One region of the Peribacillus sp. NPDC101480 genome, then DNA from elsewhere that is predicted to be linked to it. Evidence: riboswitches for the same ligand, from Rfam matches in the RefSeq annotation. Region 1 holds a riboswitch; the other holds the start of a gene.
What was found. Region 1 has a riboswitch for thiamine pyrophosphate ahead of tenA (thiaminase II). Riboswitches for the same ligand answer to the same signal wherever they lie in the genome.
Positions count from the first base shown of each region.

Region 1 (4,805 bases):
GATCCAAGCATGCCTATTTTTACTGCATCGACAGGAATATCTTCAAATATAGCTGCAATTTGGTCCGATATGATAGCTGTTTCAATTGGCTGTACTGAACGGACTTCCATTGTATTTTGTGCGGTTACTGCTGTTATGGCAGACATTCCAAAGACCCCATGTGCAGAAAATGTTTTTAAATCCGCTTGTATTCCAGCACCGCCTCCTGAATCAGAGCCGGCGATGGTTAATGCTGTTTTCATAAAAAAACCCCTTCATATAATTATTTTTTAAAAGTATTTTAAGTAATATGAAAGCTAGAATCGCACCTGCGAATGAACTGAGCATAAAAGCCGGTAAAAAACCAAAAAGAGCAGCTTTTTCTCCTAATAGGAGGATGGCAAGTGGATAACAGGCCATGGAACCGAGAATGCCGGTCCCGATCACTTCACCTAAACAAGCGAATTTTAAGCTTTGTGTTTTTCGATAAAGGATGGCAGCCAAAAGTGCACCGATCATGCTCCCGGGAAAGGCGAATATTGAACCGGTACCAGAAATGTTTCTAATGATGGAAACTAGGAAAGCTTGTGTCACAGCATAAGCAGGCCCCAATAGAACGGCCGTGAGGACATTTGCCAGATGCTGAATAGGAAAGACCTTTGCAAATCCTGCAGGGATGAAAATAAATGAACTGGTCAGTGTCGTTATAGCCGTTATCATGGCAGTCAACGTCAGTTTCTTGATAGGATTCATCATCATGTCTGCGACCTACAGCGGCCAATCCTGCTCATTTTGAACCATATCCCAGAATAAATATTCATATCGGGAAGTAACCAAAAAGTGCTTTTCTAATCTAAGAAGTTCTTTTTCTGGCATGCCTTCCGTCAATTCTTCCAACAATGCGATCAGCCACTTGTGTGCTTCCCCGAATTCAGGTGATGAATAGGACCTTATCCAATCTGCGTAGCGATTGTTTTCCAATGCTGCTCCATTTTGTTCTTTTAATAGCAAACCTATTTCATAGTAATCCCAAGCGCAGGGCAGGAGACAGGCGATCAAGTCTGCCAATGTCCCATGCTGAGCTGCATTTAGCATGTAACCTGTATAGGCTAGAGTGGTGGGAGTAGGTTCTGTTTCTTCCAATTCCTTGGAACTGATCCCGAATTCGGAAGCATACTGCCGATGGATATCCATTTCCACTTGAAGGGTTTCATTTAAAATACTCGCAAACTTTGCCATGGTTTCGATGTTATGGGCTTTGATGACACCTAAAGCAAAGAGCTTGGAATAATCCATGAGATAGATATAGTCCTGCTTCATGTAATAGGCAAATTTCTTTTCAGGAAGCGTACCATTTCCAATTGCCTGGACAAAGGGATGTGAATGATTCCTTTTCCAAATCTCTTTTGCCCGTGCATGAAGTCTATCACTGAATGTTTCTGTTTTAATATTCTCCATTGTTCATCCTCCTTTAGAATGGTTCCCATAGATAATGAAAAACCCCGTTCCTGAATACGGAACGGGGTAGATGGATATAGTCTGTAAATGGACGATATCATCCACTTCCCTCCGCCGGTATGAGCCGGTTCAGGTTCAAAGGGTCCGGAAACTATTTCCATCTCAGTCTTAAAAAAGACTCCCCTAGTGGTGTGAATTGTATGTAATTACTGACATCATATCAGAAAGACAAGAAAATGCAACCCGTATTTGAAGAGGGAGCATGTAATGTCCAGAAAAAAAGGGAGAACCAGGTAATTGACTTTTGATAATTATTAGGGTAGAATCATTTCTACATCATTTATATATCGAATTCTTATCCAGAGAGGTGGAGGGACTTGGCCCAAAGAAACCTCGGCAGCGGACCCATTTTGGGAACTGTGCTAAATCCAACAAGCATATGCTTGGAAGATAAGAAGAGCCGTACGGACACAGTCAGCCTCTTCTTGAATTAGAAGGGGCTTTTATTTTTGGGAAATAACGTTTAGTGACATAATAGAAAAGGTATATATAATTTGGTGAAAATCAAACAAGTTGATAAAGTTAGCTAACTAGAAGCAGGCTCTAGGATGACTAGGAAAGGAGCCATTTACATGGCAGAATTATTTAAGAGGATTGAACAGAGGAAGGCAAAGCTCATTGAAGAGCTATTGGCCAATGGAGTATACAAAACCTCTGATGAAAGGCACCTTTATGATGCCCCATTAAAAGTGCTTGAAGATGAATATAAGATTGTTATAAATAGACCTAATAACGAGTCACCTTCTGAATGGATGACATAGTAAGCGATGGACTATATTTTGGGCTCTTGGATAAGGGATATGATGTAAGCATTCACAGTATACACTAGTGGATGCTTTTTTGCGTTTAATAGAAAATGACATAAAATATACATAATTAAAGAAAAAAGTAGGTGTTTTATCACATTTGACCTATAAAATAACACATTTTATTTCTGTAAAATAGTTGATTTTAACTAGTAGTTTAATTATGATGAAAGTGTAAAAAAATTGAATAAATGGGAGGTGGCATATAATGCCTTGCCGTAAAGTAACTATAGAAAGGGTAGAAGAAAAGAGACAGGAAATGATCAAATTGGCAGCAAGTTACGGCTTAACAAGTCTGCTTACTGTTCAGGCCAGTCAAGAATTGGATACGCTATTAAATGCGTTAGCAAGTAAAAGTGAGTCAGAATATTTTTCCCTCCAAAACGCATATCGGTATTTTTAAATTAGCCAATTCGACCTGTATTAATTTGAAAAAGCTACTGCTCAAGGCAATAGCTCTAAAAAATTATATTAAATATCGACACGTTTACCAAGAATGATCAAATCCCGCTCAATGCCATCCAGCTCGGCAACTTGAGGTAAATGTGCCCATTCTTCAAACCCGAATTTGGAAAAAAGCTTAAGGCTAGGTATATTGTGGGCGAAAATGAAACCCAATATAGTCTTAATACCTAATTTTGGACTCAATTCAATTGCCTTTTGAATCGAAATTTGTCCGATTCCTTTTCCCCGGAAATAATCATCAATATAAATGCTGATTTCGGCAGTGGAATTATATGCCGGTCGGCCATAGAAGGATTGAAAGCTTATCCATCCAGCAGTTTTCCCTTCTATAGTAATGATATATAGCGGTCTACTTTCTGAATGATGTTCCTCAAACCATTTAACCCTCGATTGGACGGATACAGGCTCCGTATCTGCCGTGACCATTCTTGAAGCAATTGTCGAATTATATATTTCAACAATTCTAGGTAAATCAGATAGTTCTGCCTCTCTAAACTCTATGAGCTCTTCCATGATGTAATCTCCTAACTATCATTTATTCAATCTCCAGAATGAAGGGTAATCCCGTTTTTTTGTTTAAGGGACGGTGAATTGACACCCAATCCATTGAAAGTTTTTTATTATCATACACTTTTTACTCTTTATCTGACAATTCCTTTTTTATGTTAAGTCTGCAGATTTTTTGGGTATGTAAAGGATTAAATACTTCTAGTAAAAAGGCAGAGGAGAACCAAATGAAAAAATTGTCAGTTTTTTTGATTATAGTACTGGTTATATGTTTTGTTGCATATGAATTTCAGGCCTCGGAGTCGGAAGATGTGCAAAGGGTGATGGCTTTTGGAGATTCGTTAACCTATGGAAAAGGGGATAAGGACGGAGAAGGATATATAGAAGGCCTGGAGGATGAATTGAATAACCCGGAATCGGAACAAAAAGTGAGTTTTTGGAATTACGGTATAAAAGGGCAGGAAACGGATGGGGTGATGAAACAGCTTGATGATTACCGCATTAAAACGAAACTTGATGAAGCCGATACTTTCATCGTTTATATCGGAACGAATGACTTGATCAATAGTAACGGCGGGGACTTGGAGAAAATAAGTGATCGAAAAATCAATGAGGGTAAACGGGAGTATATCAGCCATCTGAAAAAGATTACGTCAACACTCATAAAGGCAAACGATAAAGCTGATATTTTGGTAGTGGGACTATATAACCCAATTAAAGGAAATCAAAAACTTGAAAAGCATATTCGCGATTATAACCAGTCAATAAAGGGAATAGCGGATAAAGACAATAGGATGTTATTCATTCCTACGAATGATCTTTTTGAAGATAAAAAGAAATCAGAGTATTTCAGTGATAAGTTACATCCGAATGAAAAAGGGTATCAGCTCATTGCGAATCGGGTTTTGGAAAGTTATGATTTCAAATGAAAGCAAGAATGCACAGAAAGGCATTCTGTGCATTCTTGCTTTCTAGGAATTTAATATGGCTTTTAGTTGAGGGAACTGCAAGTCATGGAGCTGCTTGTATCTGCCATTGTTTTGCAATAACTGTTCATGTGTTCCTTTTTCATGAACCTGCCCTTTTTCCAGAACGATTATTTGATCGGCATCATGAATGGTCGATAAACGATGTGCAATCACAATTGAAGTCCGGTTTATCAATAAACGTGACAAAGCTTCCTGTATCAATTGCTCGGATTCTGTATCCAAGGCCGCCGTTGCTTCATCGAGAATGATGATTTGCGGATTTTTCAAAAGTGCCCTGGCAATGGCAATGCGCTGTTTTTGTCCGCCTGAAAGCTTGACTCCGCGCTCTCCAATTTGAGAATCATAACCATCAGGAAAGGCACTGATAAAGTCATGCGCATTTGCCGCTTTGGCGGATTCGATGATTTCATCATCTGTAGCATCAAGTTTTCCATACATGATGTTATCACGGATGGAACCGTTGAATAAAATGATATCCTGGGAGACAACTCCCATTTGTCCCCTTAATGATTTCAGTGATACATTTTTGATATCATGGCCA
Region 1 is NZ_JBNNSB010000004.1:200,759-205,563, forward strand. Features, by position in the region: gene thiD (bifunctional hydroxymethylpyrimidine kinase/phosphomethylpyrimidine kinase) at 1-242, opposite strand, end outside; gene thiW (energy coupling factor transporter S component ThiW) at 211-732, opposite strand; gene tenA (thiaminase II) at 748-1,437, opposite strand; TPP riboswitch at 1,527-1,632, opposite strand; SAM riboswitch class I at 1,790-1,894, shown strand; gene ACQKMF_RS15295 (Fur-regulated basic protein FbpA) at 2,070-2,258, shown strand; gene ACQKMF_RS15300 (Spo0E family sporulation regulatory protein-aspartic acid phosphatase) at 2,512-2,706, shown strand; gene ACQKMF_RS15305 (N-acetyltransferase family protein) at 2,775-3,281, opposite strand; gene ACQKMF_RS15310 (GDSL-type esterase/lipase family protein) at 3,503-4,204, shown strand; gene ACQKMF_RS15315 (ABC transporter ATP-binding protein) at 4,247-4,805, opposite strand, start outside.

Region 2 (4,805 bases), on a different contig from region 1:
AAACGCCGCGGTGTGATCAATAAAGGGTACGATGCCGATTTTACCGTGTTTAATCTGGATGTCTTTGCTGTTGCGCCGGATGACCTCCTAAAAGCTGAGGCGGTCATGACGGTCATCGATGATAAAATCATGTATGATAAAAATTAACAGTTGCAAAAAAAGAAATGGAAATACAAAATTGTTAGATGGAATTAGATAAAGGAATGTAAATGGAGAGAAGGCTTGTTATGAAAGTGGATGAACAAAAAGAAGGGGCGATTTATGCAGCCCTTTCTTACATGATGTGGGGAATCGTGCCGATTTACTGGAAGTTCCTTCAGGGAGTCGGTGCAATAGAAATTTTAGCTCAGAGGGTATTATGGTCTTTCGTGTTCATGCTGGTTTTATTGATGTTCATGAAAAAATGGCAGGCGTTTCTTGTCTATGTCAAAAACATATTGGGAAATCCCAAACTCTTTGTGGCATTACTTACGGCGTCACTGCTTGTTACAGCTAATTGGGGAGTGTTCATCTGGGCCGTTAATACAGGACGGATCCTCGACACGAGCCTTGGATATTATATCAATCCGCTAGTCAGTGTACTATTGGGAGTGATAGTCTTAAAAGAAAAATTGAGCGGGGCCCAAATCATTTCATTCCTGCTTGCAGGAATCGGAGTCTTGATCCTGGGCATTCATTTCGGCACGATCCCGTGGATCTCTCTTGTTTTGGCCATGACCTTTGGATTATACGGTCTGGCAAAAAAAATGATCAAGGCCGAAGCGGCGATCGGGCTGACTCTTGAAACGATGATGGTAACGCCTCTGGCCCTAGGTTACCTGATCTACTTGATGAACCGGTCTGAAATGCAGTTCTTTACAGATGGGAGCACAAGCTTGCTGCTGGTGGGCGGCGGGATTGCCACGGCCTTGCCTCTTTTATATTTTGCGAAAGGGGCGGAGAAGATCCCGTTATCGATGCTTGGCATTTTTCAGTATATCGCTCCGACCTTATCTTTATTGATAGGCGTATTCATCTATCATGAAAGTTTTACCAAAGCACATCTTTTAGCCTTTTTGTTCATATGGTCAGCCTTGGCCGTTTATACACTATCCATAACGAAATGGGGTCAGGCGAATGCCCGCAGGCTTAAAGGCAAAGGGAATATTGGTGCATGAATAAGAAAAAATGCTTGGGAGATCTCTCCCCAAGCATTTTTTTATGCGGGTATATAAAACAAAGAGGTCATGAAAGGTAAATCTTCGAACCTATTTCAGAAACAATACAATTGGAAAGGCTGACAGGACAGTGATCGGGCTTTGCTCTATTTAGTTGGAATTGACTATAGAAGGAACTATCCAGGAAAATGATATGCGTTGTCAGGAATGCTGATTTGGTTGCGTACGGCTTTCTATTGCTATTCAATTCATTGATGATTCCCTGTGAAGTGGTAATCCCGATTCCGTGGCCATAAAAGAGGTTATTCCCTAATAATATGGCATTTTCACCTTGCCATTCAGGAGTTGACTCGTCGTGATCGGGGTTTATGAAGTAAACGCAATCGCCTGGTAAATAATCCCTTCCTTGATGAATATTAAGAGCCATATTCTCCGGAGGGCGCCAGTCATATAAAAAAAGGTTTGAAAAAAGGTAATCGAAATTCCTAGGGCCGATCAAATCCAAAATCGCCTTTAAAAAAGTGACGACTATTGCCGTCCCGCATTCGAAAGCATAAAGCCTTCCATTCATGAAAATGTCCAGAAGTGCAGCATGAGGGAGTATCCCTGGCTGAAGGGTGAAGGTGCCACCCTTTGAAAGGTGCCAATATTGTTTATTGGATTGCGATTCCTCAAGTGTTGAAAATTCTACCTCACTTTTATTCAATGAAATCGCTGCCTCAATGACATGGCGCCGCAGCTGTATATCGAAATTAAACTCTCCAAAATTCCGGTATTCAAAAACGTTAGTATCTTCATCCAGCAATTGGAGAATTTCAAGCGACTTAGCAGATGCTATTCCTGGTTGGATGTGACTGACATCTAACCATCTGTGATTAATCTTTATCATGATCATATCCACCTTTTGCTTATTAAATTAACGGTTTATAAAACCAGTAAACATAAATGTCTACAGATAATGCTCATTATATGAATGCCTGCAATGAAATGACTATTTAGAAATTGTCAGCCACCGCTGCAGTCAAGAATGATTGGAATGAAAAGAGGCAGAATTACATTGATTTCAATGATTTTCGTTCCAAAAGATGTTTTGCTAGATATCCTTAAGAGTAAGGAATACCTTTCCAATTAGTGATAAGAAGCAAATTAGTATTCCCTTTTCCCTATGAATTGATATAATGAGAGAGAAAAGTTCATATGTGCGAGAAATGTAGGGGGGCCAGTACTGCTGGCTGAGATTGCATCCTTTAGATGCTGACTCTTTGAACCTGATCTGGATGATGCCAGCGGAGGGAACATATTATTACTGACTTTCTGTTTTGTATGTTAACGTCCGAATTCATCTTCGGGCGTTTTTTGCTTTTTATCCAGTATTTGAATAGACCCTGGAGCCCCATTATGGTTCCGGCATATGGATCTTATATGATGTGTAGGAGGATAATAACTTGAATAAATTCTTACCACTGTTAACTTCGTTGTTCCTTTTGGCTGGATGTGGTGCAGGCGGAATTAATGAAAAAGAAGAAGCATCTAAAAATGAAGAATTAAAAAAGGTATCGGTCGTGCTCGATTGGACACCGAATACAAACCATACAGGATTGTATGTTGCCAAGGAAAAAGGTTATTTTAAAGAGCAAGGTCTTGATGTGGAAATTATCATGCCAGGTGAAGCTGGAGCGGATAAGCTTGTCGCTTCAGGAAAATCTGAATTTGGCGTAAGCTACCAGGAGGGCATAACACAGGCCCGCGTGCAGGGCGTGCCAATTGTTTCGATTGCTGCAGTCATCCAGCATAATACCTCTGGATTCGCTTCCCCTGAGGCAAAGAACATTAAAACTCCCAAGGATTTTGAAGGGAAAACGTATGGTGGCTGGGGTTCTCCGGTTGAAAAGGCCATTATTGATTCACTCATGAAAAAAGAAAATTCGGATGTAAATAAAGTGGATATAGTCAATACAGGAGACATGGATTTTTTCACTTCGGTTAAAAGGGATATAGATTTTGCCTGGATTTATTATGGATGGACAGGTATTGAGGCTGAGTTGCGAAATGAAAAGCTTAATATGGTTTACTTAACCGAATACTCTGATAAGCTTGATTACTATACGCCTGTTTTGACTACAAATGAAAAGATGATAAAAGAAGATCCCGAAACTGTTAAAGCATTCGTTCATGCAGCATCAAAAGGGTACCAGTTTGCGATTAAGAATCCTGCTGATGCAGCAGACATGTTAATTAAGTCTGCGCCGGATCTTGATGCAAAACTAGTTAAGAAAAGCCAGGAGTGGCTTGCAGCCAAGTATCAGGATGATGCTCCGCGTTGGGGTGAACAAAAACTGGAAATCTGGAAGAATTACAGTGATTGGATGACTGAAAACAAGCTTCTTGAAGGTGATTTCGATCCTGAAAAGGCATTTACCAATGAATTTTTACCAAAATAGGAGGAAATACGATGGCCAATTCATTAATTAGTATACAAATTATTCCTAAAGGGGAAAATGTCATCCCTATGGTCGATGAAGCAATCAAGATCATTGAAGAATCTGGTGTCAAGTATGAGGTTCACCCCCTTGAAACGACAATGGAGGGCGAGCTTTCCGAACTTTTTGCCGTGATAGAAAAAATGAATGTAAGAATGATCGAAATAGGATCGCCGAATGTCATTTCCCAAGTGAAAATATTATATCAGCCAAGCGGGATTACGATGGATACGTTAACGGAGAAATATCGGGCATGATCGGAAGGGGAATTTGGAAGAAGGGGGCTCCCTTCTTTCTTTTATTATTGTTGCTGATAGTTTGGGAGTCAGTGACAGTCTTATTGAAGGTTGAAGAATGGCTGCTTCCCGCTCCATCGGCCATTTTCATTGAAGGAATTGAGTCGTCGCGCAATCTTTACGGACACCTTATATCGACAACCGAGCTTGCGTTGTCGGGTTTTTTTATTGGAAGCTGCATCGGCTTATTGGTTGCTGCAACCTTACACCTATTTCCAGGTGTGAAGGACGCGGTTTATCCTCTGCTCATACTATCACAAAATATACCTATCATAGTTTTGGCCCCGCTATTGGTGATCTGGTTTGGCTTTGGCATGCTGCCTAAGCTAATAGTGATTTCGCTCGTATGTTTTTTTCCGGTTGCGGTTGCATCATTGGACGGTTTTCGCCAGACACCATACGAACTTAAGCATTATTTCAAGATGATGGGAGCGGGGAAAAACCAGTTATTTTGGAAGCTGGAATTTCCTCACTCAATCCCGTTCATTTTCTCCGGCCTGAAAATTTCGGCCACCTATAGCGTAATGGGTGCGGTTATTTCAGAGTGGCTCGGGGCAAAATCGGGGATTGGTGTTTATATGACGCTCGCGTCCTCTGCGTTCAGGACAGACCGAGTGTTTGTTGCCATTTTCATCATTATGGGAATGAGCCTGGTCTTTTTTGGAATCATCACCTTCCTGGAGAAATACTTAGTTTCTTGGAAGAGAAAGGAGGGCGGCAAGGATGAAGCTGGAAATTAAAGATGTCTCCTATTCTTTCGATGGTAAACAGAATATATTGGAGAACATGAATTTTCGTGTGGATGATGGGGAATTTGTCACGATCCTTGGGCCATCGGGCAGCGGTAAAAGTACTTTGTTCCACTTGATCGG
Region 2 is NZ_JBNNSB010000001.1:599,296-604,100, forward strand. Features, by position in the region: gene ACQKMF_RS03055 (amidohydrolase) at 1-147, shown strand, start outside; gene rarD (EamA family transporter RarD) at 228-1,157, shown strand; gene ACQKMF_RS03065 (protein-glutamine gamma-glutamyltransferase) at 1,225-2,046, opposite strand; TPP riboswitch at 2,360-2,469, shown strand; gene ACQKMF_RS03070 (ABC transporter substrate-binding protein) at 2,603-3,598, shown strand; gene ACQKMF_RS03075 (thiamine-binding protein) at 3,610-3,894, shown strand; gene ACQKMF_RS03080 (ABC transporter permease) at 3,891-4,673, shown strand; gene ACQKMF_RS03085 (ABC transporter ATP-binding protein) at 4,657-4,805, shown strand, end outside.
Region 2: it holds a riboswitch for thiamine pyrophosphate, as region 1 does, so the genes downstream of both, ACQKMF_RS03070 (ABC transporter substrate-binding protein) here and tenA (thiaminase II) in region 1, are expected to answer to the same signal.